Regions from separate parts of the Pseudomonas wenzhouensis genome, predicted to be linked through region 2. Evidence: riboswitches for the same ligand, from Rfam matches in the RefSeq annotation. Region 2 holds a riboswitch; each other region holds the start of a gene.
What was found. A riboswitch is a leader RNA that binds a small molecule or an ion and turns the genes downstream of it on or off. The one in region 2 is predicted to bind cobalamin.
Positions count from the first base shown of each region.

Region 1: another riboswitch for cobalamin. It lies ahead of J7655_RS18025 (TonB-dependent receptor domain-containing protein); the one in region 2 lies ahead of cobW (cobalamin biosynthesis protein CobW).
Region 3: another riboswitch for cobalamin. It lies ahead of cobO (cob(I)yrinic acid a,c-diamide adenosyltransferase); the one in region 2 lies ahead of cobW (cobalamin biosynthesis protein CobW).

Region 1 is NZ_CP072610.1:3,869,683-3,879,197, forward strand. It holds gene J7655_RS18010 (carboxyl transferase domain-containing protein) at 1-962, shown strand, start outside; gene J7655_RS18015 (alpha/beta fold hydrolase) at 1,141-2,091, shown strand; gene dxs (1-deoxy-D-xylulose-5-phosphate synthase) at 2,174-4,069, shown strand; cobalamin riboswitch at 4,142-4,347, shown strand; gene J7655_RS18025 (TonB-dependent receptor domain-containing protein) at 4,436-6,283, shown strand; gene J7655_RS18030 (cobalamin-binding protein) at 6,348-7,142, opposite strand; gene J7655_RS18035 (MFS transporter) at 7,144-7,557, opposite strand; gene ribA (GTP cyclohydrolase II) at 7,554-8,174, opposite strand; gene J7655_RS18045 (retropepsin-like aspartic protease family protein) at 8,286-8,930, opposite strand; gene J7655_RS18050 (substrate-binding periplasmic protein) at 8,949-9,515, opposite strand, start outside.
Region 2 is NZ_CP072610.1:149,322-158,836, reverse strand. It holds gene J7655_RS00745 (magnesium chelatase ATPase subunit I) at 1-883, opposite strand, end outside; gene J7655_RS00740 (IS110 family RNA-guided transposase) at 982-1,962, opposite strand; gene cobN (cobaltochelatase subunit CobN) at 2,325-6,071, opposite strand; gene cobW (cobalamin biosynthesis protein CobW) at 6,142-7,194, opposite strand; cobalamin riboswitch at 7,289-7,484, opposite strand; gene J7655_RS00725 (cobalamin biosynthesis protein) at 7,571-8,008, shown strand; gene cobM (precorrin-4 C(11)-methyltransferase) at 8,005-8,760, shown strand; gene J7655_RS00715 (hypothetical protein) at 8,983-9,213, opposite strand; gene J7655_RS00710 (ParD-like family protein) at 9,401-9,515, shown strand, end outside.
Region 3 is NZ_CP072610.1:2,841,103-2,850,617, forward strand. It holds gene bluB (5,6-dimethylbenzimidazole synthase) at 1-197, opposite strand, end outside; gene J7655_RS13000 (cobyrinic acid a,c-diamide synthase CobB) at 194-1,486, opposite strand; gene cobO (cob(I)yrinic acid a,c-diamide adenosyltransferase) at 1,486-2,097, opposite strand; cobalamin riboswitch at 2,288-2,498, opposite strand; gene J7655_RS13010 (hypothetical protein) at 2,538-2,858, opposite strand; gene J7655_RS13015 (C40 family peptidase) at 2,865-3,389, opposite strand; gene J7655_RS13020 (C40 family peptidase) at 3,474-4,097, opposite strand; gene J7655_RS13025 (molybdopterin molybdotransferase MoeA) at 4,247-5,461, opposite strand; gene moaB (molybdenum cofactor biosynthesis protein B) at 5,458-5,997, opposite strand; gene mobA (molybdenum cofactor guanylyltransferase MobA) at 6,066-6,656, shown strand; gene J7655_RS13040 (YgdI/YgdR family lipoprotein) at 6,743-6,964, shown strand; tRNA gene J7655_RS13045 (tRNA-Pro) at 7,064-7,140, shown strand; gene J7655_RS13050 (glutaredoxin family protein) at 7,428-7,664, opposite strand; gene J7655_RS13055 (DUF5610 domain-containing protein) at 7,713-8,852, opposite strand; gene J7655_RS13060 (OprD family porin) at 9,173-9,515, shown strand, end outside.

The DNA of each region.
Region 1 (9,515 bases), 730 kb from region 2:
CGACTATCGGTATGGCCGGCCCGGCGATGATCGAAGGCGGCGGCCTCGGCAGTTTCACCCCCGAACAGGTCGGCCCGACCGACGTGCAAGGCCCCAACGGGGTGATCGACGTGCTGGTGGAGGACGAAGCCGCAGCGGTCGCCGTGGCCAAGCAGTACCTGGGCTATTTCCAGGGCCCGCTGAGCGACTGGCAGTGCAGCGATCCCCGCGCGCTGCGCCATGTGACCCCGGAAAGCCGCCTGCGCGTATACGACATCCGCAAGGTGATCGAGCTGCTGGCCGATGACGGCAGCGTGCTGGAGCTGCGTCGCCAGTTCGCTCCCGGCCTGATCACCGCGCTGATTCGTATCGAAGGCAAGCCCTTCGGCCTTATCGCCAACAACCCCGCGCACCTGGGCGGCGCCATCGATGCGGTGGCCGGCGACAAGGCCGCGCGTTTTTTGCAACTGTGCGAGGCCCATGACCTGCCCATCGTCTCGCTGTGCGACACCCCCGGTTTCATGGTCGGCCCGGAGGCGGAGAAACAGGCCACGGTGCGCCACGTTTCGCGCCTGTTCGTCACCGCCGCCAGCCTCACGGTGCCCTTCTTCACCCTGGTGCTGCGCAAGGGCTATGGCCTCGGCGCCCAAGCCATGGCGGCCGGCAGCTTCCATTCGCCGCTGTTCACCGCGGCCTGGCCCAGTGGCGAATTCGGTGCCATGGGTCTGGAGGGTGCAGTGCGCCTGGGCTTCGCCAAGGAGCTGGCAGCGCAGCCGGACGACGCCACGCGCCAGGCACTGTTCGACAAGCTGGTGGCCAAGGCCTACGACAACGGCAAGGCGCTGAACATGGCCAGCTATCTTGAGATCGACGCCGTGATCGACCCGGCCGACAGCCGCGCCTGGCTGCTGCGCGGGCTCAATGCGGCGCCGCGTCCGCCGCGACGCGACGGCAAGAAACGTCCCTTCATCGACACCTGGTAAGGAATTGGCGATGTCCGCGTTAGCTGTTGCCAAGCAGTTCCGGGAAGGTTCGGAGCCTTGTAGGGTGGGCTTTAGCCCACGCTGACCGTCGGTGGTGGGCTGAAGCGGAGCGCCGCCCGGCCCACCCTACGGCCCTTTACCCCCCAACACTTAACTCAGACATGCCAAGGAATTATCCATGCACCTCGATCACCGCCTGCTCGCCGTCAACGGCATCGAACTCAGCCTGTACAGCGCCGGCCCCGAGCACGGCAAGCCGGTGTGGCTGCTGCACGGGTTCCCCGAGTGCTGGTACGCCTGGCATCCGCAGATCGAGGCGCTGGCCGCCGCCGGCTACCGGGTGTTCGCCCCGGAGATGCGCGGCTACGGCGCCAGCAGCGCGCCGGCCGATCCGGCGGCCTATGACCTGATCACTCTGTGCGGTGATATCCAGGCGGCCATGGACATGCTCGACCAGCGTGAGGTGGCAGTGATCGGCCATGACTGGGGCGCGCCGGTGGCCTGGCACCTGGCGCTGCTGGAGCCCGAGCGGGTCAAGGTGCTCGGCGCGCTGTCGGTGCCCTTCGGTGGCCGGCCGAAACGCCCCGCCATCGAGATGATGCGCGAGGCCTATGCCGGGCGCTTCCACTACATCCTCTACTTCCAGCAACCGGGGCTGGCCGAGGCCGAGCTGGACGACGACATCGCCCGCAGCCTGCGTCTGCTGCTTGGCGGCCTCGGCGATGCCCTGCTGGCGACGGACAAACCGGCCGATGCGCGGCTGTTCGATGGCATGCCGGACGACCTGCCACTGCCGGCCTGGTGCAGCAAGGCGATGTTCGCCCACTACCTGCGCACCTTCGAGCGCCACGGCTTTCGCGGCGCGCTGAACTGGTACCGCAACTTCGAACGCAACTGGCAACGCACCGAGCATCTGGCTGGGCTGCAGGTGATGCAGCCGACGCTGTTCCTGCTCGGGGAAAACGACCCGGTCGGCCGCTTCGAAGCGCCGACGCTCAAGCGCATGGGCGACAAGGTGCCGCACCTGGAACGCCACGACCTGCCCGGCGCCGGCCACTGGCTGCAGGCCGAATGCGGCGCACGGGTCAGTGCATTGCTGCTGGATTTCCTCGCACGAAACTACCGGTAACGCCGATGTGGTCAGCAGATTGGGCTGTTTTCCCGGCATCAGGTAAACTGCCGCATCTTTTACACCTATAACGATTCGCCTGATGCCGACCACTTTCCACGAGATCCCCCGCGAGCGCCCGTTGACGCCGCTGCTCGACAGCGCCAACACGCCCGACGAACTGCGCCGCCTGGCCGAAGCGGACCTGGAAACCCTCGCTGACGAACTGCGCCAATACCTGCTCTACAGCGTTGGCCAGAGCGGCGGGCACTTCGGTGCCGGGCTCGGCGTGATCGAGCTGACCATCGCCCTGCACTATGTCTTCGACACCCCCGATGACCGCCTGGTGTGGGACGTCGGCCACCAGGCCTACCCGCACAAGATCCTCACCGGTCGTCGCGAACGCATGGGCACCCTGCGCCAGAAGGACGGCCTGGCCGCCTTCCCGCGACGCAGCGAGAGCGAGTACGACACCTTCGGCGTCGGCCACTCCAGCACCAGCATCAGCGCGGCGCTGGGCATGGCCATCGCCGCCCGTCTCAAGGGCGAGAAGCGCAAGAGCGTGGCGGTGATCGGCGACGGCGCCCTGACCGCCGGCATGGCCTTCGAGGCGCTCAACCACGCCACCGACGTCAACGCCAACATGCTGGTGATCCTCAACGACAACGACATGTCGATCTCCAAGAATGTCGGCGGCCTGTCCAACTACCTGGCCAAGATCATCTCCAGCCGCACCTACGCCAGCATGCGCGAGGGCAGCAAGAAGATCCTCTCGCGCCTGCCCGGCGCCTGGGAAATCGCGCGCAAGGTCGAGGAACACGCCAAGGGCATGCTGGTGCCCGGCACCCTGTTCGAAGAACTGGGCTGGAACTACGTCGGCCCGATCGACGGCCACGACCTGCCCACCCTGGTGACCACACTACGCAACATGCGCGACCTCGACGGCCCGCAGTTCCTTCATGTGGTGACCAAGAAGGGCAAGGGTTTCGCCCCGGCCGAGCTTGACCCCATCGGCTACCACGCCATCACCAAGCTGGAGCCGGTAACGCCCGTCGCCGCGCCCAAGAAACCCAGCGGCCCGAAATACTCCAACGTGTTCGGCCAGTGGCTGTGCGACATGGCCGAGCAGGACGCGCGCCTGGTCGGCATCACCCCGGCGATGAAGGAAGGCTCGGATCTGGTGGCGTTCAGCGAGCGCTTCCCCGAGCGCTACTTCGACGTCGCCATTGCCGAGCAGCACGCCGTCACCCTCGCGGCCGGCATGGCCTGCGAAGGTGCCAAGCCGGTGGTGGCAATCTACTCCACCTTCCTCCAGCGTGCCTATGACCAACTGATCCACGACGTCGCCGTGCAGCACCTCGACGTGCTGTTCGCCATCGACCGCGCCGGCCTGGTCGGCGAAGACGGCCCGACCCACGCGGGCAGCTTCGACCTGTCCTACCTGCGCTGCATCCCCGGCATGCTGGTGATGACCCCGAGCGACGAGAACGAGCTGCGCCGCATGCTCACCACCGGCCACCTGTTCGACGGCCCGGCCGCCGTGCGCTACCCGCGCGGCAGCGGCCCCAACGCGCCGCTCGATGCTGGCCTGGAGCCGCTCGAGATCGGCAAGGCGGTGGTGCGTCGTCAGGGCCAGGGCGTCGCCCTGCTGGCCTTCGGCGTGCAACTGGCCGAAGCCCTGCGCGTCGGTGAAACGCTGGATGCCACCGTGGTCGACATGCGTTTCGTCAAACCGCTGGACGAAGCCCTGCTGCGCGAACTGGCAGACAGCCATGGACTGCTGGTGACTCTCGAGGAAAACAGCATCATGGGTGGCGCCGGCAGCGCGGTCAGCGAATTTTTCGCCGCCGAGAACCGCCAGGTACCGATGCTGCACCTCGGCCTGCCGGACTACTACGTCGAGCACGCCAAGCCGAGCCAGATGCTTGCCGAGTGCGGCCTCGACGAAGCCGGCATCGAACGTGCGGTACGTGAGCGTCTCAGCCTGCTGCAAGCCTGAGCATGAAGCCCGCTCATCGTTGAATGAGCGGAGCTTGCTTGTCATTCATACGCGCGCACACTAAGGTGCGCGCCATTCATGTTCCGCCAGGGTGCGCTGCGCAAGCAGTGTTAAACGGGAAGTCGGTGCGCTCATCACGAGCAATGCCGACGCTGCCCCCGCAACGGTAATCGACTGCAAGCCTCGGTGCTTGCGCCACGTCCAACAGCCACTGGGGCAACCTGGGAAGGCGGATCTGGGTCGAGAGCCCGGAGACCGGCCAAGGCGGTGCGACTGGTGTTGCGGAGGGCGACACGGTCAAGCGCCGCCTGTCCGCGCGCTTGCGCCTGCCCTCCTCGAACGTCTGCCGACCTTTGAGGAAAGAAAATGAAACTGTCACGCCTGGCCCTGGCCATTACTCTCGCGCCCGCTCTGTCATGGGCGGCCGAGCCCTATCTGAGCGAGCCTCTGGTGGTGACCTCCGGGCGCCAGGCCGAACCACTGGCGCAGGCCACTGCCGCCACCACAGTATTCCAGCGGGCCGACATCGAACGTCTGCAGGTCAGTAGCGTCGCCGAGTTGCTCGAACGCGTCCCCGGTATCAGCGTCGTCCGCACGGGCGGCGCCGGCAGCCAGACGGGCGTCTTTCTGCGCGGCACAAGCACTGCACAGACTCTGGTACTGGTCGATGGACAACGCATCGCGGCAGCCTCAAGCGGCACCAGCAGCCTGGAGTTTCTCGCCCCCGAGCAGATCGAGCGTATCGAAGTGGTACGCGGCGCCCGTTCCGCGCTGTATGGCTCCGACGCCATTGGTGGGGTAATTCAGATCTTCACCCGTCAGGGCGATGGCCGGAGCCTCAAGCCTTACGCGCGCCTGGCGGCAGGCAGCGACAGCACTTACCAGCGCAGCCTTGGTCTGGCCGGCGGCGACCAGCGCACTCGCTTTCACCTGGGTGCGGCCCTGGACGAGACGGCCGGCATCGACGCCACCCGCGACGGTTTCGGTGCCAATGGCGACGACGACGCCTACCGTAACCGCTCGCTCAGCCTGAATCTTTCGCACCGCTTCGATGAAACACTGCAGGTTGGCTTCAATGCGCTCGATCAGCGCGGGCAGGTGGAATACGACGATGTCTTTACCGGCCTGCTACCGACAACGGACTTTCAGCTCAGCAGCCTTTCCGGGTTCATCGATGGCCGCTTCAACGAGCACTGGAGCAGCCGCCTGGAACTGGGTCACAGCAAAGACCAGCGCGAAACGGGGGATGGCTCGTCGGCAGCGCCAGACTATTCATTTTTTACCTACACCACCTATCGCGACGCTGTGAACTGGGTAAACACCTTGACGCTCACCGATAACCAGCAAGTGCTGGTCGGTGCTGATTGGTACGAGGATCGCCTGCACAGCAGTACAACCTTCGCCGAGGACTCGCGCTGGAACCAAGCGGCCTTCGCGCAACACCGCTACATCGGCGACACCTTCTCGACCGAGCTGGGGCTTCGTCACGACAAAAACCAGCAGTTCGGTAGCGAGAACATCTGGAACGCGGCGCTGACCCTGCCACTGGATAATGCCAACGACCTGATTCTGTCCTATAGCGAAGGCTTCCGTGCGCCGACCTTCAATGACCTCTACGACCCGTGGTATGGCAATCCCGAGCTGCAAGCCGAGCGCTCTGAAAGCTACGAGCTGCAATGGCGTAGCCGCTATAGCGACACAGGTTCATTGCAGGCTTCCGTGTATCGAACCGAAATCGAAGATGCCATCGTCTTCGACGAAAGCTTCATTCCACAGAACATCCAGACAGCCCGGATCAATGGCTTCGAGGCCGCCATGCAACAGGAGCTGTTCGGCTGGCAGAGCAATCTCGCTCTGGCCCTGATCGACCCACGTGACCGCGACAGCGGTCATACCCTGCTGCGCCGGGCCAAACGCACGCTGAGTCTGGACCTTGACCGCCGCTTCGGCGATGTGTCGCTTGGCGCAGGCTGGCGTGCGATCAGTGGTCGCTATGATGATGCCGACAACGAAATCGAGATGAGCGGCTATGGCCTGCTCAGCCTGCGCGCCGCCTGGCAGGCCAATGAGGAACTCGGGCTGAGCCTGAAGCTGGATAACCTGCTGGACAAGGACTACGCAGAAGCAACCTACAGCACACCCAATGGCCGTTTCGGCTACAACAGCGCCGGCCGCACCGCATTATTCGCCGTCACCTGGACGCCGCAACTCTGACCTCGGTGCGCACGGCGCACCCTAGCATCGCTGTAGGGTGCGCCGTGCGCACCGCCTGAAGGGGCTACCGCGCAGCCGCCATCCGCTCACATAACTGCTCGATGGCGCCCAGCATCTGCCGGCTGGGCCGTTCCAGCCCCTTGTCCGGCACCGCCCAGAGCTGATGTTCACGCACCGCATGCAACTGCGGCCAGGCCTGCCAGGCGCTCAGCTCGGCATTGCTGCCGCCGAGTATCACATCCGGGTCGCGCGCCAGCACCGCCTCGACGCTGACCTGCGGCGCCGGCTGCGGTAGATCATCGAACAGGTTGCGCGCACCGCACACCTGCAAGGCATCACCGATCAGTTGCTCGCCACCTATGGTGTACAGCGGCTGATGCCAGACCTGATAGAACACCGTCAGGGGATGCTCGCGCCGATAGCGATGGCGCAGTGCGCGCAGCTCGGCGCGAAATTCGGCAGCCAGCCGCTCGCCTTGCTGCACGCGGCCAATTCGCTGAGCAATGCGTACGTAAGCATCACCGAGTTGATCAAGACGCCGCGGTTCGACGCTCAGCAGCTCGATACCGAAACGCTGCAACTGCGCCTGTTGCGCCGGCGGTACGCTACCGGGCGCAATCAGGATCAGATCCGGCGCCAATTGCAGCAAACGCTCGAACTCCAGCTGGCCATAACGACCGACAGCGGGCAGATGCGCCAGCGCAGCAGGCTGCGCATCCCCTTCGAGCACGCCCACCAGCAGGTCGGCCGCATCCAGATCGAGCATGATTTCGCTGAGCGAAGGCGCCAGGCTGATCACCCGTTCGGCGGCAGCCAACGGCAGCGCCAACAGGCACAGGGCGAGCAGCCACGTACGCATCTCAGCCGAGTTGACGAGGTATGCGGTAGAGGCTGTGCAGAACGATGGAGGACAGCGCCAGCAGCACCAGCGGTATCGCCTCCAGGCCAACCAGCACGGCCAGTGCGGCGATCCAGGCTGGCAGTGCCGCGCCGAGCAAGGCGCGCAAACGCACACGATCCAGTTCCAGCCAGGCGGCTGGTTCGTCGTCGCTGTCGAGGGCCTTATCGGTGGCGATCAGGGCGCGCTTGTAGGCGGAGAACAACGGCAGGCTGACGAACATCGAGGCCAGGCCGGCAATGAACAGCGGCATGCTCAGAACCGTGGCGTTACCTCCGCCGAACAACAGGTTGAACATGAACAGAGGCGCCAGCGCCACAGCCAGCTGACGCCACCAGGCCAGGGCCAGGCGGCGCTTGACCTGAGCACGGGTCACAGACTGCCCTCGGTCTCGCCCTGATGCTGATTGCCCAGCATATGGCCGAGCTTGCCGGCCTTGGTGGCGAGGTAACGCTTGTTGTAGGGGTTGTGCGCGATCTGCAGCGGCACGCGATGATCCACGGTGATGCCCATCTCGCCCAGCGCCTTGACCTTGCGCGGGTTGTTGGTCATCAACTTGAGGCTATCGATGCCCAGGTGTTCGAGCATCGGCCGGCAGATGGCGTAGTCGCGCTGATCGGCGCCGAAGCCAAGGCGCTCATTGGCTTCCACGGTATCGGCACCGCCGTCCTGCAGCTCATAGGCGCGAATTTTGTTCAGCAGGCCGATACCACGGCCTTCCTGGCGCAGGTACAGCAATACGCCGCGACCTTCGCTGGCAATGGCCTGCAGCGCCGCCTGCAGCTGGGCACCACAGTCGCAGCGCAGGCTGAACAGGGCATCGCCGGTCAGGCATTCGGAGTGCAGACGGCCGAGCACCGGGGCACCATCGGCAACATCGCCGAAAGTCAGGGCGACATGTTCCTTGCCAGTGGCCTCATCGAGGAAACCATGCATGGTGAACACACCGAAGGGCGTGGGTAATTGGGAGGCGGCGACGAACACGACGGACACCGGATGCTCCTGGCAATGAGTACGAAACAGGGCCGGCATTGTATCAGCAGGCCCAGCTACCGGGTCAGACAGAATTGCCGATCATCGGTATCGAAACGCTTAATGAACGTCTCAGAGTTTGGATTCGAGCACCAGCATGCCCTGCTCCTCGCGCCAGCCCACCCGACTGAGGAAACTCATGCCCAGCAGTGCCTCATGCGGTGCGCCACCTTCCAGCACCACGGCCTCGACGCCCAGAACCTCCAGATCGCCAACCTTGACCCGGTCGAGCATCACCCGCCAGCCACGGGTAACGCCGCTGGCGGTATTGACCTGCAGAGGCCGGCCGATGACCCGATAATCGAGTCCCAGACGCTTGGCATGGGCATCATTGAGCGCCACCGAGGTGGCCCCGGTATCGACCAGAAACTGCACGCTCTGACCATTGACCGAACCGGCTACCCAATAATGGTTGCCGATACCCCTGGCGATGCTCAGACGCTTCCTGACCGGCTCGGCAAACCCGGCGCTGTATTCGCGGCTCAGGGGATAGACACGCTCGACGCCCTCGACGCGCAGCACCGCGCTCTGCTTGTCGACACTGACGACCTGTACCCCGCCAGGGCCGGTGCTTCCTACGCGGACCAGTTTGCGCTGGCCATCGACGTTGACCACTGCGGCACCGGGGAACAGCCCAACCACCTGAACCTGAGAAGCAGCGCAGACAATACTCGACCCCAACAGCGCCAACACGGCGAGACAGTGACGAAACTGCATGTAGGACGGCCTCCCGGCTCAATCGAAGGGATAAGGCTGCTGCCAGCGCGCGAAGATTGGCCGTAACGTCCCGGCCTTGACCAGCAGCGCCATGCGCTGATCGAACAGCTCGGCCAGGGCGCGGCCTCTGACGTTATCGGCAAAACCGATGTAAAGCGGCAACCAGGTCAGCTCGACCAACTGATAGCGGCCGCGTCGCGCAACATTCGCCAGCAGCAGCTCGAGTTCCGAATGGGAGTCGATATGGAAATCGGCATGCCCCTGATCGAGCATGCCAAGAATATCGCTATGCTGCCGAACTTCCCGGTAATGCCGCACATTCGGCAGATAGCGCTGGTATTCGTAGCCGCGCTTCCAGACCAGATGCAGTTCACCGAGCGACTCCAGCGTGGGGGCCGGCTTGCCGCGCAGACCGAGTGCACTGACGCGCTCGCCGTCGTAATGCCAGCGCGGATACAGCACACCTTCATCTACCTCGTCGCGGTAGGAACCCACCCAGGCATCGGCACTGCCACGCTGAACCAGACCCACCGCACGGGTGTAAGGCACGCTCTGCACATGCAAGCGTACCCCGACCGGTTCGAA
Region 2 (9,515 bases):
GCTCGGGCGGTGTGGCAGCCGGCGGTTGTGGCTGGCGACGGCGATGGCGCAGGACAAAGTCCTCCACCGCGTCGATATCCACAGGCTCGATGCCCGCCGCACCACGCCAGGCCGCATGAGCACGAGCGGCGCGCAGCCAGACCAGATCGGCACGCAAGCCGTCGACACCAGCGGCAAAGCAACGCTGGCTGATCTCACCTAGGGCGGCGTCATCCAGCGGGATATCGGCCAGGCGCTGGCGGGCGTTCTGGCAACGGGACGCGAGGGCAGCCTGCTCGGTTTGCCAACGTTGCAGGAAGGCGGCGGGATCAGCATCGAAGGCCAAACGGCGACGGACGATCTCGGCACGCTCAGCCGGTTGCGGCTGACCGTCCAGCGCCAGGTTGAGGCCGAAGCGATCTAACAGTTGCGGGCGCAGCTCGCCTTCCTCGGCGTTCATGGTGCCGATCAGCACGAAGCGCGCGGTATGCCGATGGGAAATGCCGTCACGCTCGACATGGTTGACGCCGCTGGCGGCGGCATCGAGCAGCAGATCGACCAGATGATCGGGCAGCAGGTTGACCTCATCGACATACAGCACGCCGCCATCGGCGCGGGCCAACAGGCCGGGAGAGAACTGCGCGCGGCCCTCGCCCAGCGCAGCGTCCAGATCCAGGGTGCCGACGATGCGCTCCTCACTCGCCCCCAGCGGTAGGGTGACGAAGCGCCCGCCATCGAGCAGATCGGCCAGGCCACGGGCCAGGGTCGACTTGGCCATACCGCGCGGGCCTTCGATCAGCACACCGCCGATGGCAGGATCGATGGCCGCCAGGCACAGCGCCAGCTTCAGCGAATCGGCGCCGACCACGGCGGCGAGGGGGAAGTGATGTTCGGTCATGGACATGATCCGTGGGTATGGACGTAGCCCGGATGCAATCCGGGGCCTTGGGGCGCGCAATTCCCGGATTGCATCCGGGCTGCGCGCTCGAACCGTAGATACTGTTATCTGGCGCAAGCGACATGGAGTTCGGGGTCGAACTTTCGTCCGGACTTCAGCACGCCAAAGGCCACATGCACGAGTTTGCGCATCATGGCACCGATGATGACTTTGGCTGGCTTGCCGTTACCGGCAAGCCGGTCACGATAGCGACGCCCCCAGTCGGTTCTGTACAGAGCCACCATCGCGGGCATGTACAGCGCACTGCGCAGCCGTGAGTGACCGACCTTGGACATCCGCGGCTTGCCCCTGACGCTGCTGCCAGACTCATACGCACGCACGCTCAAGCCGGCAAAGGCAACGAATTGGCGCGCCTTGTCGAAGCGTTCTCCTCCCAGGCCGTAGGCCAATAGAACGGATAAGGTGCGTTCCCCAAGACCAGGGATGGAGATCAGCAGCTCACGCTTGCCTCGTAACGTCGGGTCATCATCAAGCGTCTGGGATATCTGCAGTTCAATACGCTTGATCTCTTCGTCGAGCCATTGCAGGTGCTTGTCCAGACTTTCACGCACCGAGTCACGGGCCGACTCGATCCGGTTCTTTTCCTCGGTGCGCATGGTCACTAGGCCTTGAAGGCGCAGTACCAGCGCTTTTAACCGCTGCTCCGAAAGTGATGGAGCAACCCAAAGGGCAGGTTGTCGTTGCCGACAATAATCAGCCAACGCCTTTGCATCGATTGCATCAGTCTTGCTACGCAGACCCAGCGATTGAGCATGGGCTTTGGCCAGGGCTGGATTGATGACACTGACGCGATGCCCCGCATTGGCCAGATGTACAGCCACTGCCTCCCAGTAGATGCCCGTAGCCTCCATACAGATGTGCACTGTTGCTTGGGCGTGCTGATCGATCCAAGCGCACAACCCGACAAACCCTTCGGGGTTATTGGCGAAGACCTTGTTCTTGAATTTTGCACCCAGCATCAGGGCGCAATCGATTTTCTTCTTGGATATGTCGATTCCCAGAGGGATGAAGTCAAAAGAGCTCATGGCTTGCGCGATCCACCTTGTGAATGCTGACTCACGGCTTGGCCGGGTCGAAGATACTGTCCGATCTCTGGCAAGTTAAAGCAGGCAAACCGGTGCGAAATCTACATCACGGCCTTGTCGCCAAGGGTGGATACGGCATCCGGGTGCCTTGTGCTCAAGAGCGACTTGAGCAAAAACAAAATACAAGGGTGGGTTAGCGGCGCTGAACGCCGATCCTGCAGCCGCGCAGGAGAGCCGCGCGCCGCGTAACCCACCAGGCGATATACCGTGTGGCGCCGATGGTGGGTTACGCCGTACCCGCTTCGGAGCGAAACCTAGGCATTGCAACAGGCGGCTAACCCACCCTACGGGAACGGGTCGCCTCATGATTCCTCACTATCGAGCAGCAAGTTTTCCAGCGCTTCGCGGTAGTCGCCGGGATTCTCCCACAAGCCGCGTTGCTGGGCTTCCAGCAGGCGTTCGAGGATATCGTTGAGCGCGCCGGGATTGTGCTGCTGGATAAAGTCGCGGGTGTCTTTGTCGAGCAGGTAGGCATCGGTCAGCAGCGCGTACTGGTGGTCGTCGACCAGTTCGCTAGTGGCGTCGAAGGCGAACAGGTAGTCGATGGTCGCGGCCAGCTCGAAGGCGCCCTTGTAGTCGTGGCGCTTCATGCCCTCGATCCACTTGGGATTGGCGGCGCGAGCCCGTACCACGCGGTTGAGTTCTTCCTTCAAGGTGCGAATGCGCGGCGTATCCGGCTGGCTGTTATCGCCGTGATAGCTGGCCACCTTGAGCCCACGCAGGGTTTCCACTGCCGCCAGCATGCCGCCCTGAAACTGGTAGTAGTCGTTGGAATCGAGGATGTCGTGCTCACGGTTGTCCTGATTGTGCAGCACCGCCTGCATCTGCTCCAGGCGCTCGACGAAGCGCTGCCGCGCAGGCAGCCCCTCGGCGCCGCTGCCGTAGGCGTAGCCGCCCCAGTTCAGGTACACCTCGGCCAGATCCGCACGGCTTTGCCACAGCCGCTCCTCGATGGCGTTCTGTACCCCGGCGCCATAGGCGCCCGGTTTGGCGCCGAACACCCGCCAGCCGGCCTGGCGCCGCGCTTCGGCTTCATCCAGACCGTCGTCCTTGAGTGTCAGCGACTCGCGCCAGACCCGCGCCGACAGCGGATTCATGTCTTCCGGCTCGTCCAGCTCGATCACCGCCTGCACGGCCTCGTCGAACAGGCGAATCAGGTTACTGAAGGCATCGCGGAAGAACCCCGACACGCGCAGGGTGACGTCCACCCGTGGCCGACCGAGCTGTTCCAGCGATAAGACCTCGAAGCGTTCGACACGCTGACTGCCCGGCTGCCAGACCGGGCGCACGCCCAGCAGTGCCAGGGCCTGGGCGATATCGTCGCCACCGGTGCGCATGGTCGCCGTACCCCACACCGACAGGCCGAGCTGACGCAGGTGGTCGCCTTCATCCTGCAGATGGCGCTCCAGCAGGCGATCCGCCGCCTGCACGCCGAGGCGCCAGGCGGTGGGCGTGGGCAGGTGGCGCACGTCGACGGTGAAGAAGTTACGCCCGGTGGGCAGCACATCCAGACGCCCGCGACTCGGCGCGCCGCTCGGCCCGGCAGGGACGAAACGCCCCTCAAGCGCCGCCAGCAAGCCACCTATCTCGGCGTCGCCGCAGGCATCCAGCAGCGGCGCAACGTGCTCGGCCAGACCATCGAAGATCAGCGCCACCTCGGCGCCGAAAGCCTCGATGCGCTCGCCTGCCAGGCGCTGCTCGATCAGCCTCAGCGTCAACAGCTCCAGGCGTTCGCGGGTATCGCCGACGGTACGCCACAGGCTGTTATCCACAGCCTGCAAGGCCTGTGGACGCAGCCCTTGCCAGAGCTGGCCCATATCGCAATCCAGCGGATCGAGGCCCAGTTCCAGGCCACGGGCTAGCGCGCGCAGCAGGCTGGCATTGGCGCCCTGGCCATCGCCACGGGGGATGCGCAGCAGCGCTAGCAGGGTGTCACGGCGCAGTTGCCCGGCGGGTGACTCGCCAAACACATGCAGGCCATCGCGAATCTGCGATTCCTTGAGGTCGCACAGGTAGGCGTCGAGCTGCGGCAACCAGCTATCGGCATCGTCGTTGAGTTGCAGGCCCAGTTCGCGGTCGAGGCTGGCTTCGCGCACCTTGGCCAGAATCTCGCCACGCAGCTCAACGGCGCGGCGCTGGTCGAGCTGGCTGGCGTCGTAATACTCGTCGGCCAGCCGCTCCAGATCGCGCAGCGGGCCGTAGCTTTCGGCGCGGGTCAGCGGTGGCATCAGGTGATCGATGATCACCGCCTGGGTACGCCGCTTAGCCTGCGCGCCCTCGCCCGGGTCGTTGACGATAAAGGGGTAGACGTTGGGCAGCGGGCCGATCAGCGCCTGCGGCCAGCAGCCCTCGGAGAGGCCGACACTCTTGCCCGGCAGCCACTCCAGATTGCCGTGCTTGCCGACATGGATCAGCGCATCAGCAGCGAACGCTTTACGCAACCAGGCGTAGAAGGCGATATAGCCGTGTGGCGGCACCAGGTCGGGGTCGTGGTACACCGCCGCCGGGTCGAGCTGATAGCCGCGCGCCGGCTGGATGCCGACGAAAGTCAGGCCGAAGCGCAAGCCGGCCACCATCATCCGCCCGCTGCGGAACATCGGATCGTCCTGCGGCTCGCCCCAGCGCTCACGCACCGCCTGCTGGTTGGCCAGCGGCAGGCTGTGGAAAAACGCCAGATAGTCGTCCAGCGCCAGGCTTTGCGTACAGGGGCGCGTATCCAGGCCGTCCAGGTCGTTGGTAACGCCGCCGAGCAGGCTGTGGACAAGTGCGGTGCCGCTCTCCGGCAGGTTATCCACTGGATAGCCCTGGGCCTGTAGCGCGCGGAGAATATTCAGCGCAGCAGCCGGTGTATCCAGGCCGACGCCGTTACCAATGCGGCCATCGCGGGTCGGGTAGTTGGCCAGGATCAAGCCGATTCGCTTCTGATCGTTGCTTTTGATCGCCAACTGGCACCAGTTCCGCGCCAGTTCCGCGACATAAGCCATACCCTGCTCATGCGCCTGGTAGCACACCACGTCGCTCTGGCTGCGCTCGCTACGCCAGGCAAGCCCCTTGAAGCTGATGGCGGTGCCTATCAGCCGTCCATCCAGCTCAGGCAGCACCACGTGCATGGCCAGGTCGCGCGAACCCAGGCCCTGGGCGCTGGCCTGCCACTGCGCCTGGTTTTCCAGCGAGCAGATGGCCTGCAGCACCGGGATATCGCGACGGAACACCCGCGCCTGTGGCGCCTCGGGGTTGGACAGGGCGAAGCCGGTGGTATTGATGATCAGCGCAGCGCTGGTTTCGTCCAGCCAGGCCTGCACCTGATCCAGGCAGGCAGGCTCCTTGAGGCTGGCCACGGCAATCGGCAGCGGGTTGAGGCCCTGACTAACGAGGTGCGCGCAGAAGGTATCGACGAAGGCGGTGTTCGCCGATTGCACATGGTTGCGGTAAAACAGCAGCGCCACCACGGGCGCATCCGGCTGCCATTGCACCTGCCAGTCAGCCAGCTTCGCCGGGCTGCGCTGGGGGTGGTAAAGGCCGACACGCGGCAACGGCTGCGGCTCCTGCCACGTGTCATCACGCCCCAGCCAGCGGTTGCCGATGCAGCGGAACAACTGGCGGGCATTGTCCAAGCCGCCCTGGCGCAGGTACTGCCAGAGGCGTTGGCTGTCTTCTTCGCTGACATTACCGAGCGCATTCAGCTCCGGATCGGGCTTGTCGTCACCCGGCACCATGATCACCGTGGCACCGCGCGCGCCCAGCTCCACCAGGCGCTCGACGCCATAGCGCCAGTAACTCACCCCACCATGCACCGAGATCAGGATGACCTTGGCATGCTGCAGCACCTGCTCGACGTAGAAATCGATCGAGGCGTTGTTGCTCAGTTGCGCCGGGCTGGCCAGGCGCAGGCTGGGGTAGTCGTCCGGCAGTTGCCGGGCGGCTTCGGCCAGCAACGACAGGTGCGAATCCCCCGTGCACAGCAGCACCAGCTCGGCAGGCGTCTGGCCGAGGTCGGCGATGCTATCGGCCGGCAGTTGGGCGCCGGGCTGAGTGCGTAGTAAGTGCATCTACGAATCCAAGCACATCGCCCGCAAGCGGGCTCCTACAGGGTGTGTGGAGCCCGCTTGCGGGCGATCATTATCGAGCCAGCGCCGCTTTCAGCTCGGCCTCGATGGCCGCACGGTCGAGCTGCTGGCCGATCAGCACTAAGCGGCTTAGGCGAGGCTCGTCGGCTTGCCAGGCGCGGTCGAAGTGGCGGTCAAAGCGCTGGCCCACACCCTGCACCAGCAGGCGCATGGGCTTGCCCGGGATCGCCGCGAAGCCCTTAACGCGCAGGATGCCGTACTTGGCCACGGCGTCCTTCAACGCGGCGAGCAGGCGCGGCTCCTCGGTTTCCGGTAGTTCCACGTGGAACGAGTCGAATTCCTCGTGATCGTGATCCTCGTCTTCATCGTCGTGGTGGGTACGGCGGCTGTCGATGTGCAGCTCGGTTTCGCTGTTCAGGCCCAGCAGCACGCTGATGGGCAGATCACCGCCATGCGCCTCGATCACCTTGACCGCTGGCGGCAGTTCCTCGGCCACCTCGGCGCGCACGGCAGCCAACGCCTCGGCATCGAGCAGGTCAGCCTTATTGAGGATCACCAGGTCGGCGCTGGCCAACTGGTCGGCGAACAGTTCGTGCAGCGGCGATTCGTGATCCAGGTTAGGGTCGAGCTTGCGCTGCTCGTCCACTTGGTCGGGGAAGGCGGCGAAGGTGCCGGCAGCCACGGCCGGGCTGTCGACCACGGTGATCACCGCGTCGACCGTGCAGGCGTTGCGGATTTCCGGCCAGTTGAAGGCCTGCACCAGCGGTTTGGGCAGCGCCAGGCCACTGGTCTCGATCAGGATGTGGTCGAGATCGCCACGACGCGCCACCAGCTCGCGCATCACCGGGAAGAACTCTTCCTGCACGGTGCAGCACAGGCAGCCGTTGGCCAGCTCGAAGACGCGGCCCACAGCCTCTTCCTCGCTGCAGCCGATGGAACACTGCTTGAGGATCTCGCCATCGATGCCCAGCTCGCCGAATTCGTTGACGATCACCGCGATACGGCGGCCGCCGGCATTGGCCAGCAGGTGGCGCAGCAGAGTGGTTTTGCCGGCACCGAGAAAACCGGTGACGATGGTGACAGGCAGTTTGGCGAGGGTTTTCATCAGGGGTCCCGTGGCGTCGGTAAGTTCGGCGAACGGGTACGCGCAGACAGGCACGCAAGGGCATGCTGGCCGCGTCGGATCACCCCGTCCGAGCAGTTGGCTGATTATCGAGGCAGGTCTCCTGGCTCACGGTCTGCGCGTTGCGCGCCCTTCACCTTCCCGCTGTTGAGCAGTGGTGTATCGAAGGGTTTAAGACCGTTTACAGTTGCGGGGGCAGCCAGGGCATCGACCCTGTTCCCTCTTAGCTCCCCGGCGGCTAGCCGGGAAGAACCTCGAAAACGAGAAGGCTACGCAGGCCGCAGCGGCCGGTCAATCGCGGTTGACCGCTGGCAGGTGCCATGATGAGCTAGGCCACCGCTCAAGCCGAATGCCGCTCATGTTGCCAACCGCCTCTGATCGCCCATCCACCTCACCGATAAAGGTTGTTGCCGGGTTGGGGTGTCGCCGTGGCTGCAGCCAGGACGAACTGCTCGACCTGCTTATCCACAACCTGGTTCAACATGAGCTGACGGTGGACAACTTAGCCGGCCTGGCCAGCATCGCCCACAAGCGTAACGAAGCCGGCCTACATGGTCTGGCCGAGCATCTGGGCCTGGAGTTGGTGTTCTTCGCACCCGAGCAACTGAGTACCTATCAGGCCATGGCAATCGGCAATGCATTGACCTTGGCAGCTACAAGCAGCCCTGCCGTAGCCGAGCCTTGCGCCCTCGCACTGGCGGCGCGTATGGGCGCATCGCCCTGCCTGCTCGGCGAGAAAAACCGCAGTGCCAGCGCCACCTGTGCGCTGGCCACATTCGATAGAGAATCCGCATGACCGTCTACTTTATCGGCGCCGGCCCCGGCGACCCCGAACTGATCACCGTCAAAGGCCAGCGGCTTATCCACAAATGCCCGGTGATTCTCTATGCAGGGTCGCTGGTTCCCGAAGCCGTGTTGCAGGGCCACAGCGCCGAGCAGGTGGTGAACACTGCCGAACTGAATCTGGGCGAGATCATCACACTGCTGCACCAGGCCCATAAGCGTGGCCAGGACGTAGCCCGCGTGCACTCCGGCGACCCCTCGCTGTACGGCGCAATCGGCGAGCAGATTCGCGAGTTGCGCGCGCTCGATATCCCTTTCGAAATCATCCCCGGCGTCACCGCCACCGCTGCCTGCGCGGCGCTGCTGGAAAGCGAGCTGACCCTGCCGGGCATCGCCCAGACGGTGATCCTCACCCGCTACGGCAGCACTTCGCCGATGCCCGAGGGCGAGCAATTGCATGACCTGGCGCGACACCGCGCGACCATGGCCATCCACCTCGGCGTACGCCATCTGCCGGCCATCGTCGATGAACTGCTGCCACACTATGGCGCCGACTGCCCCATCGCGGTTATCCACCGAGCAAGCTGGCCGGATCAAGACTGGGTACTGGGCACCCTGGCCGATATCGAAGAAAGGGTCGCCACCAGGGATTTCCGCCGTACGGCGTTGATCCTGGTCGGGCGCGTGCTCGATCCGGGCGCCTTTGCCGAGTCGGCGCTGTACGACGCAGCCCATCGGCACCTCTATCGTCCCGGTCGTGACTGACCTGGCGATAAACTGCACAAATCGCTGAAAGCCCTGCCCGCAAAGGCTTTCGGCAACTTATCAACAAGAAAGTACGGAAGTTATCCCAGCATACTGTGGATAGCCATTCACTGCGGCTCAGTTTTTGTACAAATGCCTGAAGGCCCCAGCATCAGAGGGTTCCAGCCGGCTATCACCAGGATATCCACAGGATGATCCACGCCAATTGTTAGCAACTCTGGATCAGAGCTGTACCTCGACCCGCTTGATCCCCAACGCACGCAACTCCACCATCAGTTTGTTCAGGTTGGAGAAACTCTCCACCTGCTCGGCTTCGTCCACCAGAAAGAAGCTGCGACCTGCGTCTTTCTTGAAGAACACGATCCATTCGGCCGTATTGGCCGGATTGACCATGACCTGGGTGTCGAACAGCACCCCTTGGTCCGATCTGCGTTTCACATCTGCGCGCTTCATCCTTTCTCCTCTACACATGACTCCAGCGAGCCGACTCTGAACCGGGCCAGTCAGCGGATTTACCGCCCAGTTTAAGGGATCGAAGCACTAAGCGGCGCTGACGGCCATCAGACTCAGCGCATACCGGATGAAATTTACGGGTAAGCTCTATATGATTCATATACGAAACATATACGAGGAAGTTTCCATGGGCATCGTCAATATCGATGACGAACTGCATGACCAAATCCGCCGGGCGAGCAGCGTCTCCAGCCGTTCCATCAATGCCCAGGCAGGCTTTTGGATTCGTATCGGCATGCTCT
Region 3 (9,515 bases), 1.8 Mb from region 2:
AGTTGCACATCGCGGATGCGCACGAAGCGCCAGGGCTGCATCAGGCCGACGCTCGGGGCGTGGTGAGCGGCTTCGAGCAAACGCGCCAATACCTCGGCCGGCACCTCGCCACCGTTGAAATGGCGCATATCGCGACGCTCGGCGATGACGCGGTACACCGCTGCACGCTCCTCAAGGCTGAAGGCGTGCTCGCTCATGGACGCAGCAGCGCGGCGGCCGCCTCCGGGTTGGACGGCAAGTAGAAGTGGATATAGCTGGCGGTGAGCCGTCCCAGGCGATACACCGCCTCGGCTACCGGCTTGCCATTCGGGCAGCGGCCGCGTACCAGCGGCTCGAGCGGGCTGTCCAGGCGCGAGTGATGGTAGCTATGACCACGCAGCTCGCCTTCCGGCAACGTCACTGCCTGCAGGGCCAAAGCGGTTAGCCGCGGCTGCAACGCAGCGCTGCCTGCCAGCAAGCCGAGCATGCGCCCGCTAACGCCTTGTTTGTCGCGCAGTTCATCGAGCAGATAGAGCATGCCGCCACATTCAGCCAGCAGCGGTTTGCCAGCCTGGTGATGAGCCCTAATCGCTGCGGCCATGGCCTGATTGGCTTCCAGCTCGGCCAGGTACAGCTCAGGATAACCACCGGGCAGGTATAGGCTGTCCACCTCCGGCAGCCTGCTGTCAGCCAGTGGCGAGAAGTAATGCAGCTTGGCACCGAGCGCCAGCAACAGGTCGAGATTGGCTTGATATAAAAAGGCGAACGCGGCATCACGCGCCACGCCAATACGCACATTTTTCATCAGGGGCGCAGGCTCATCGAACGGCGGCGCGGCGAAGCTCAGCGCAGGCGGCAGGTCGACGTTGGCGCTGGCGGCCAGGGCATCGGCGGCGGCGTCAAGGCGCGCATCGAGATCGGCCAGCTCAGCGGCCTGCACCAGGCCCAGATGCCGACTCGGCAGCTCCACCGCAGCGCTGCGCGGCAAGGCGCCGAACCAGCGAATGCTCGGCGGCAGCGCATCACGCAGGATCTCGCCGTGGCGTGTGCTGGCAACGCGATTGCCGAGCACGCCGGCAAAGGGCAAGTCCGGCTGAAAGGTGGCCAGGCCATGAGCCAGGGCGCCGAAGGTCTGCGCCATGGCCGCACCGTCGATCACGCCCAGCACCGGCACGCCGAAATGACGGGCCAGATCCGCCGCCGAGGGCTTGCCGTCGAACAGCCCCATCACCCCTTCGATCAGGATCAGATCGGCCTCGCCGGCGGCCTGCCACAGCAGGCGACGGCTCTCAGCCTCGCCGACCATGGCCAGATCGAGCTGGTACACCGGTGCGCCACTGGCGCGGGCGTGGATCATCGGGTCGAGAAAATCCGGGCCACACTTGAACACCCGCACCCGCCGCCCCTGGCGCGTATGCAAACGCGCCAGGGCAGCGGTGACGGTGGTCTTGCCCTGGCCGGAAGCCGGGGCGGCGATCAGCAACGCCGGACAGTGACGTGTCGTCATCAGAATTCGATGCCCTTCTGCGCCTTCACCCCGGACTTGAAGGCATGCTTGACCAGGCTCATTTCGGTGACGGTATCAGCCGCCTCGATCATCCCCGGCAAAGCGCCACGCCCAGTCACCACCACATGCTGCAGCAGCGGCCGCGCTTCGATATCCGCCAACACCGCATCCAGTTCGAGATAGCCGTGCTTGAGGGCGATATTCAGTTCATCCAGCACCACCAGGCCGACAGACTCATCGCTGAGCAGGCGCCGGGCCACCGCCCAGGCTTCCTGCGCCTTGGCGATATCACGCTGGCGATCCTGGGTTTCCCAGGTGAAGCCCTCGCCCATCACGTGGTAGCTGACTTCCTCGGGAAAACGGCGGAAGAAGGTCTCTTCGCCAGTGCTGGCCGCGCCCTTGATGAATTGCACCACACCGACCTTGATGCCATGACCCAGAGCGCGCGCAACCATGCCGAAGGCGCTGCTGCTCTTGCCCTTGCCATTGCCGCTGTGCACCAGCAGCAGGCCGTATTCGTCCTGGGCCTGGGCGATCTTCTCGTCGATCAGGGCTTTCTTGCGCTGCATGCGTGCCTTGTGGCGGGCATCGCGTTCGGCGGTCTCACTCATGCTGTGCTCCTGCACGTCAGGCACCCGCGCCGCCTGTTCAGCGAACAGTACGAACGGTCATGAGCAAAAAGATCGCGACGATCCGCATGCACTCATCCAGGCGCCAATGGCTGGTCAGGCAAGCGGAAGACGAAAAAACACGAACGCCCCGGTAGAACCGGAGCGTTGGCCGGACAACGCCCTCCGCGATGCCGTGAAACTGCGACAGGCCGGTCTCCGGGCTCGTGAGTGAACCCAAAGGTTCGGCACCGCGCCTTCCCGTGCAGTGCACAGTGGCTTTGAGCGGTGTTTGACTCACCTACCGTTGCGGGGGCAGCGCCGGCATTCGGACCGGCTTCCCTGTTTCACCCCTGCGCCATCACGGATGATGGCGCAGGGGCACCTGAAGCAAGGCGCGCAGGGTAGAGGCTGGCAGCCCTGCACGTCAACGCCGGGACGCCTCAATGCCTGGGCGTAAAGCCCGGCGGTTTACTGGCCAGCCACTCGACAAAGGTGCGCAAGCGATCATCGGCCAGCAACCGGCCCCGGTTGTTGTAGGTCAGTGCCAGCTCTTTTTCACTGAAGAGTCGGTGAATCTGGTTGTGGCAGGCACGGCACACCCAGAGCGTCGCCGTTATGCGCTGATGACGATCGAAACGCTTCTGCACATAGGGTTTGTCGTGCAGGGCCTTGGGAATCAGATGGTGACGCGTCAGCGCTACAGGTCGCGCGCACAACTCGCAGACCTCCGGCTGAGGCGGCAGGCGGATGGGCTCGACCATGACGGATCAGGGGTTACGGGCAAGCTCGGGCGTGATCACACGCTTGGCATCGAGATAGACGCGCTGCCAGTAGACATTGTCGAGGCTGTCCAGCCGTACGGTACCGCCAGTGGACGGTGCATGGACGAAACGCCCATCGCCCACGTAAATACCGGCATGGCTGACGGCGCGACCACCATTGGTGGCGAAGAACACCAGATCCCCGCTCTGCAATGCATCGCGGCGCACCGCAGGTGTACGCATGGCAATGAGTTCACGCGTCGAGCGCGGCAGGCTGATGCCGGCGGCATCACGGTAGACATAGCCGATCAGGCCGCTGCAGTCGAAGCCGCCTTCCGGGGTGTTGCCGCCGTAGCGGTAAGGTGTACCGACCAGCCCCAGCGCACGAAACAGCACATCCTCTGCGCCACCCAGGTAGGACGGCGAGGCGATTGGCGGGGTATGGACTGGCTGCGGAGAAGGTGCCCGGCTGCTGCAGGCAGCCAGCAACAGCGCAAGAGCAATGAGGGCGACACGGGTCGTGAGAGGCATTAGCGAGGCGATCCAGAGTCCAATGCGCCCTACTCTGCCCGAGTCACGACAAACGGCGCAACCCTTGGGTTACGCCATGCAACATCAGTTATGACGCTTGTCGGCAGGCGCCTGCTCTTCCACCTGAGCCAGCGCCAGCACGCGTTTGGCTTGCAGATAGCTGCGGTTCCAGTAGCTGTCATCGAGGCTATCGATACGCACACCACCACTGCGGCTACTGCTGGAATGGATGAACTGATCATCGCCCAGGTAGATGCCCGCATGGCTGACGCGGCCACGACCACGGTCATTGAACAGGATCAGATCACCAGGCTCCAGATCAGCCCGCGCCACCTTGGGCGCATCCAGGTTGATCAGCTCGCGCGTGGAGCGCGGCAGCTCCAGACCGACTTCCTGACGGAACAGGTAACCGACGAAACCGCTGCAGTCGAAACCGGATTGCACCGAGGTACCGCCGTAACGATAGCGAGTACCGATCAGCGAACGCCCAAGATCGAGCAGGCTATCGGCCAGTTGCGGCATTTCATAGGGCTTGTCGTCGATCAGCGCGTTGATTTCATCGTCAGCAGGCTCGGCCTGATGAGCCAGCGGACGCGCAGTAGGCTCGACCTTGGCATCGCTGATCTGCGGTTGCGGCGAGTGGCCGGCGCAGGCAGCGAGAAAGACTGTGAGTGCAAGAGGCACGAGGGGTGCGAAGCGTTTTAGCATGGGCACGACCGTGTCGGTTGAATTTACAAGCCTGCGACTATGCCCGCTATAAGGCTGATTTGCAAATTCTATCGTCGAAAATGTGACCCGGTTGTTTTGCCGCGCCATCTAAAGTGCCCAACCGTTCGCACAGCCGGGCGCTGCAGACGCTAGCCGAGGATCTCACTCAAGGGAATGAAGCGCAGCATGTCCCCTTCTGCCAAGGTGCTGCCCTCCATCACCTCGGCCAGCCCTTCGGCCCAGGCGGCACTGCGCAGCACACCGGAGCTCTGGTTGGCGTACGGCACTACGCGGCCATTCTCCAGGCGCGCACGCAGGTACTCACGACGTTTGCCCGGCTTGCCCCAGACAAAGCCTGCCGGCACCTCGAAGCCCAGCGGCTCCACTCGCTGCACACCGAGACGACGCAACATATAAGGACGCGCCAGCAAGCCGAAGGTGACCAATGTCGAAGCCGGATTGCCCGGCAAACCGATAACCGGAACCCCCTGGTAATGTCCAAAGGTCAGCGGCTTGCCAGGCTTGATCGCCAGCTTCCATAGCGTCAGTTCGCCGGCCTCACGCAGGGCCATGCCGAGAAAATCCGCCTCCCCCACCGACACACCGCCCGTGGAGAGGATCAGATCAACCTCGCCCAGGGCACCGAGCGCTGTGCGGATACGCGGCAAATCATCAGGCAATATGCCTGCATCGACTACCGCACAACCCAGCCGCAGCAACCAGGCAATCAGCAGACGCCGATTGCTGTTGTAGATCTGCCCCGGCCCCAGCGCCTGCCCCGGCTCCACCAGTTCGTCGCCGGTGGATAGCACGGCAACGCACAGGCGCCGCCGCACCCACAATTGTGCAGCACCAAGCGACGCGGCCAGGCCCAGCTCGATCGGCCCGAGACGCGTACCGGCCGGCAGCACGCACTCACCGACTCGCGTCTCCTGCCCCTGGGCACGAACGTTCTGCCCGATGCTCAGCGGCTCACGGAAATACACGCACCCCGCCTCATCCAGCTCAACGTTTTCCTGCATCTCGACGGTGTCGGCGCCTTCCGGTAGCGGCGCGCCAGTGAAGATACGCGCGCAACTGCCTGGCTGCAGTGGCAGCGGCGCATTGCCGGCCTGAATACGCTGACTGACCGGCAATGGCTGGCCGCTCCAATCAGCCAGCCGCAGGGCGTAACCATCCATGGCGCTGTTGGGCCAGGGCGGCAGATCCAGCGTGGCGATCAGTGGCTCGGCCAATATCCGGCCATCGGCATCGGCCAGCGAGACCGGCTCGCTCTCGTCAATGCGTGAGGCATCGGCCAAGGCCAGCAAGCGCTCCAGCGCAGCCTCCATGGGCAGCAAGCCGGGATGATCGCCAGCACTCATCCGCGCGTCTCGCAGGCGCCCACCTGCTTCAGGTGCGGGACGAAGTTACAGGGACGGTGCCGTGCATCCAGCTGATCGCCCAAAATGCCGTCCCAGGCAGTACGGCAGGCATTGGTCGAACCCGGCAGGCAGCACACCAGCGTGCCGTTGGCCAGGCCGGCCAGCGCGCGCGACTGGATGGTAGACGTGCCGATATCGGCCACGGATATCTGCCGGAACAGCTCACCGAAACCGTCGACCTGCTTGTCCAGCAGGCAAGCGACCGCTTCCGGCGTACTGTCGCGCCCGGTAAAGCCGGTGCCACCGGTGATCACCACGACCTGCACCTGATCCTCGGCGATCCAGGTCGCCACCTGCGCACGGATTCTGTACAGGTCGTCCTTGAGCAGCACACGGGCGGCCAATTGATGACCGGCGTCCGTCAGGCGATCGACCAGCAGTTGCCCTGAGGTATCGGTCTCCAGCGTACGCGTATCGCTGACGGTCAGTACGGCGATGTTCAGCGGCACGAAAACCGCATCAGCCTTATGGTTCATGGCAGGCATCCAATTGGGAGAGAATGGGCGCTGTTATATCACACAGCCCATCTACGGAGACCGCCTGCATGCCCGCATCCAATGCCTCTTCCTGCTGCTCCGTGCTACTGCTTTCCGGTGGTCGAGGCCAGCGTATGGGCGGACGTGACAAGGGCTTGCTGAACTGGCGCGGGCGCCCGCTGATCGCCTGGCTGCACGACCTGACAAGGCCACTGAGCGATGATCTGATCATCTCCTGCAACCGCAACCAGGAGCACTACGCGCCGTATGCCGATCAACTGGTCGCCGACCAGGAACAGGACTTCCAGGGCCCCCTGGCCGGCATTCGCGCCGGCATGGCCGCGGCCCGTCATGAGCAGATGCTGGTACTGCCTTGCGACGCACCGCTGGTCGATCATGCCCTGATCGAGTCACTGCTCGCCCAGGCTGGCAGCCAGCCCGTGGTGATTCGCCAGAATGATTACTGGCAGCCGCTGTTCTGCCTGCTGCCGACCCGTTTGCGCGATGACCTGGAACAGGCCTGGCAGTCAGGGGAACGCAGCCCGCAACGCTGGTTTGGCAGACTGACGCCCATCGCCGTCGACTGCCCCGTACAAGATTCACGCCTGGCCAACCTGAACACCCCGGACATGCTCGCTTCCAGCGCTAATATTGACTGATGCTATAAAACCATAAGGAACTCACGTGACAGTTTCACGTCTGAGCGAAGGCATAGCCCAACCGTTAGCCCTCAAGGAGACAGACCATGACCAAACGGATCATTCCCACACTGCTGATGACACTAGGCTTCGTTGTCCTGGCCGGCTGCTCGACCCCCTCGGTGATCACGCTCAACGATGGACGTGAGATCCAAACCGTGGACAAGCCCAAGTACGATGAAGACTCAGGCTTCTACGAATTCGAGCAACTGGACGGCAAACGCGCCACGATCAACAAGGATCAGGTGCAAACCGTCAAGGAACTCTGAGCAGGAAAGCCCGAGGCGCTGCTGGAGGCTGCTCGGCCCGAATATTTTTCAGGCTAACCCCTTGTGCGGTAAAAGTTTTTCAGTAGAATATCCCTCATTCGGAGTGTAGCGCAGCTTGGTAGCGCAACTGGTTTGGGACCAGTGGGTCGCAGGTTCGAATCCTGTCTCGCCGACCAGTCCTTTGTTTCAGCATGTCGTGACATGCCTCGAAACCCCAGAAAACCCGGCCTCTGCGCCGGGTTTTCTGTTTCTGCTTGCCTCACCTTATCCCCGGTCATCTCTACCTAATTGGTATGCCGATTGGCATGCTGGCAAAACACCTATAACCCAGCATACCAAACAGCCATGAAACGAGCGGATATCAAGCGCCGGCCGATGGCCGATACCACCCTCTCTCGACCAAATCAAAAAACCCGCCTCACGGCGGGTTTTTTATTGTCTGCGATTCATCATCTCAGACGTTTCAACTGAGAAACTCAACGACCTGCTCGGCATCGAACGGCCAATTCAGCTCGCTGCCCGTATCGCAACGGCGCAACACCGGAATACGCAGTCCGTATTGCTCGACCATGCTCTCGTGCTCGGCAATGTCGATCAACTCGACCAACAGACCGTTCTCCACGAACGGCATCAACAACGCCTCCGCCACCTCACAGAGATGGCAACCCAGGGTTCCGAAAAGTTGGCATTCAGGCGTCATCTACGCACCTCACTGTGAGCAAGGCGCGCAGTTTAGCACCACGATGAATCAGCTCGCGCCAGCGGCAGCGCCTGCCTGATTGGCAAGCAGAGACTGCAGGCCGCCAAGCAGACTGCGGTTGATGCTCTCGGCCTTGTCCAGACGCGGCTGATCGAAACGCTCATCGAGCGAGAAGCCGCCCTTGAGCAGATCCCTGAGCAGGCCACCGGCATCCTGGCTCAGATCACCGGCAGTGCGTAGCGCATCGAGCAGCCCCTGGGCATATTCCTGCAGCCCCGGATTGACCGCACTGACCCCCTGCCCGGCCACCGCGCCATAAGCATCAGTGGCCTGCCGCACGCTGGTCTGGGTCAGACGCAGCGACATCGATGCCAACTGTTCAGCATCCATATCCAGCGCCATGGCACGATCGAAGGCACCAGCCAGATCACCGGCGTAGAAGGTGTCGGAAAGTTCCTGCACCTGGCTGAAGAGCTTCTCCAGCGCCTTGACCTCGCCATAGTCCAGCTCGCCCTCGACCTGCACTTGCCAACCGCCGATGCGCATGCTGCCTGACTGGCTGCTGGCGGCGACGGTCGCAGACTTGTCATCGCTGGAGGCGGCAAAACTGCTCTGCGACCAACTGGCCGAAGCCTGTGCCACAGAGATGCGCAGACGGTCGCCATCACGGGTGGTGACGGACAGATCGAAGGTCTCTGCCAGGGCACTGAAACGCTCGCTGTAGCCGGCCAGGGCAACCCCGTCCGAAATGCTCGGAGCGGCACTGCCGAAGCGCTTGTCGAGGTCGCCCAGGCCGTCCTGAATGCGCTTGTAGGTGTCGTCGACGTCACTTGCCACCTGACCTTTGAGCACACCCATGCCATCGAGAATCTTGCGTGCCTCGGCAAAGCCCTTCTCTACACCATCGCGCGCCTGGGTCAGCAGCTTGTCCAGTTTGGCCGGATCAGCGCCGGCAGCAGCCTCACTCTGCAGGCGCTGCTCGATGAAACCGAGAATCCGCCCGGCGACCTTTTCAGGCGTGTAGTCATCGCGCGCAGCGGAAAGCGAGCCCGGCGGCACACCCAGCTTCTCGGCAAGACGGTTGGCCAGCGTGGCCTGAGCATCGATTGCAGTGTTGCGCGCCGCCTGGGACTGGCTGGCCTGCGCGGCACGGGAAGCGGCGGAGTTGAGTGAGTTCAGAGGATTCATGGCCGGGTACCTGAATAGGTTATCTGCCGACCTTAGCGGCCGCACACAGGCAAGCTTTAACCTTTATCGACCAACGGTTATCGATTTTTCTCAGCCTGATCACCCGCAGTCGATTTTTTTCTGACCGCCGGCGCTCCCACTAAAAACACGCGATAACCACGCGCTAGAGCCTACGCACCACTCCCCCCCGAAAGCGCGGAAACCCCCGCCAGACTAAAGTCTTACAGTCGACTCGCGAGCCAGATGCTTTATTTCATCGCGCCGTAACTGGTCGGTCACATCGTGGCCGACCTGCCAATAACAACGAGGAGACAACAATAATGAGCAAAACTCCCCTCGCCCGCGCCGTGGCCCTCGCCACGCTGGGCGCCAGCCTGACTCTACCGAGCCTGGCACAGGCTGACTTCATCGGCGACAGCAAAGCGACGCTGGAACTGCGCAACTTCTATATGAATCGCGACCTGCGTGATCCGGGTGTGGCCCAGTCCAAACGCGAGGAATGGGCACAGGGCTTCATTCTCAAGGCCGAGTCCGGCTTCACCGAGGGTACCGTCGGTTTTGGTCTGGATGCCTATGCAGGCCTGGGCCTGAAACTCGATTCGTCTGACGAGCGTGCCGGCACTGCTCTGCTGCCCAACGGCTTCGGCAACGAGGGGCCGGACG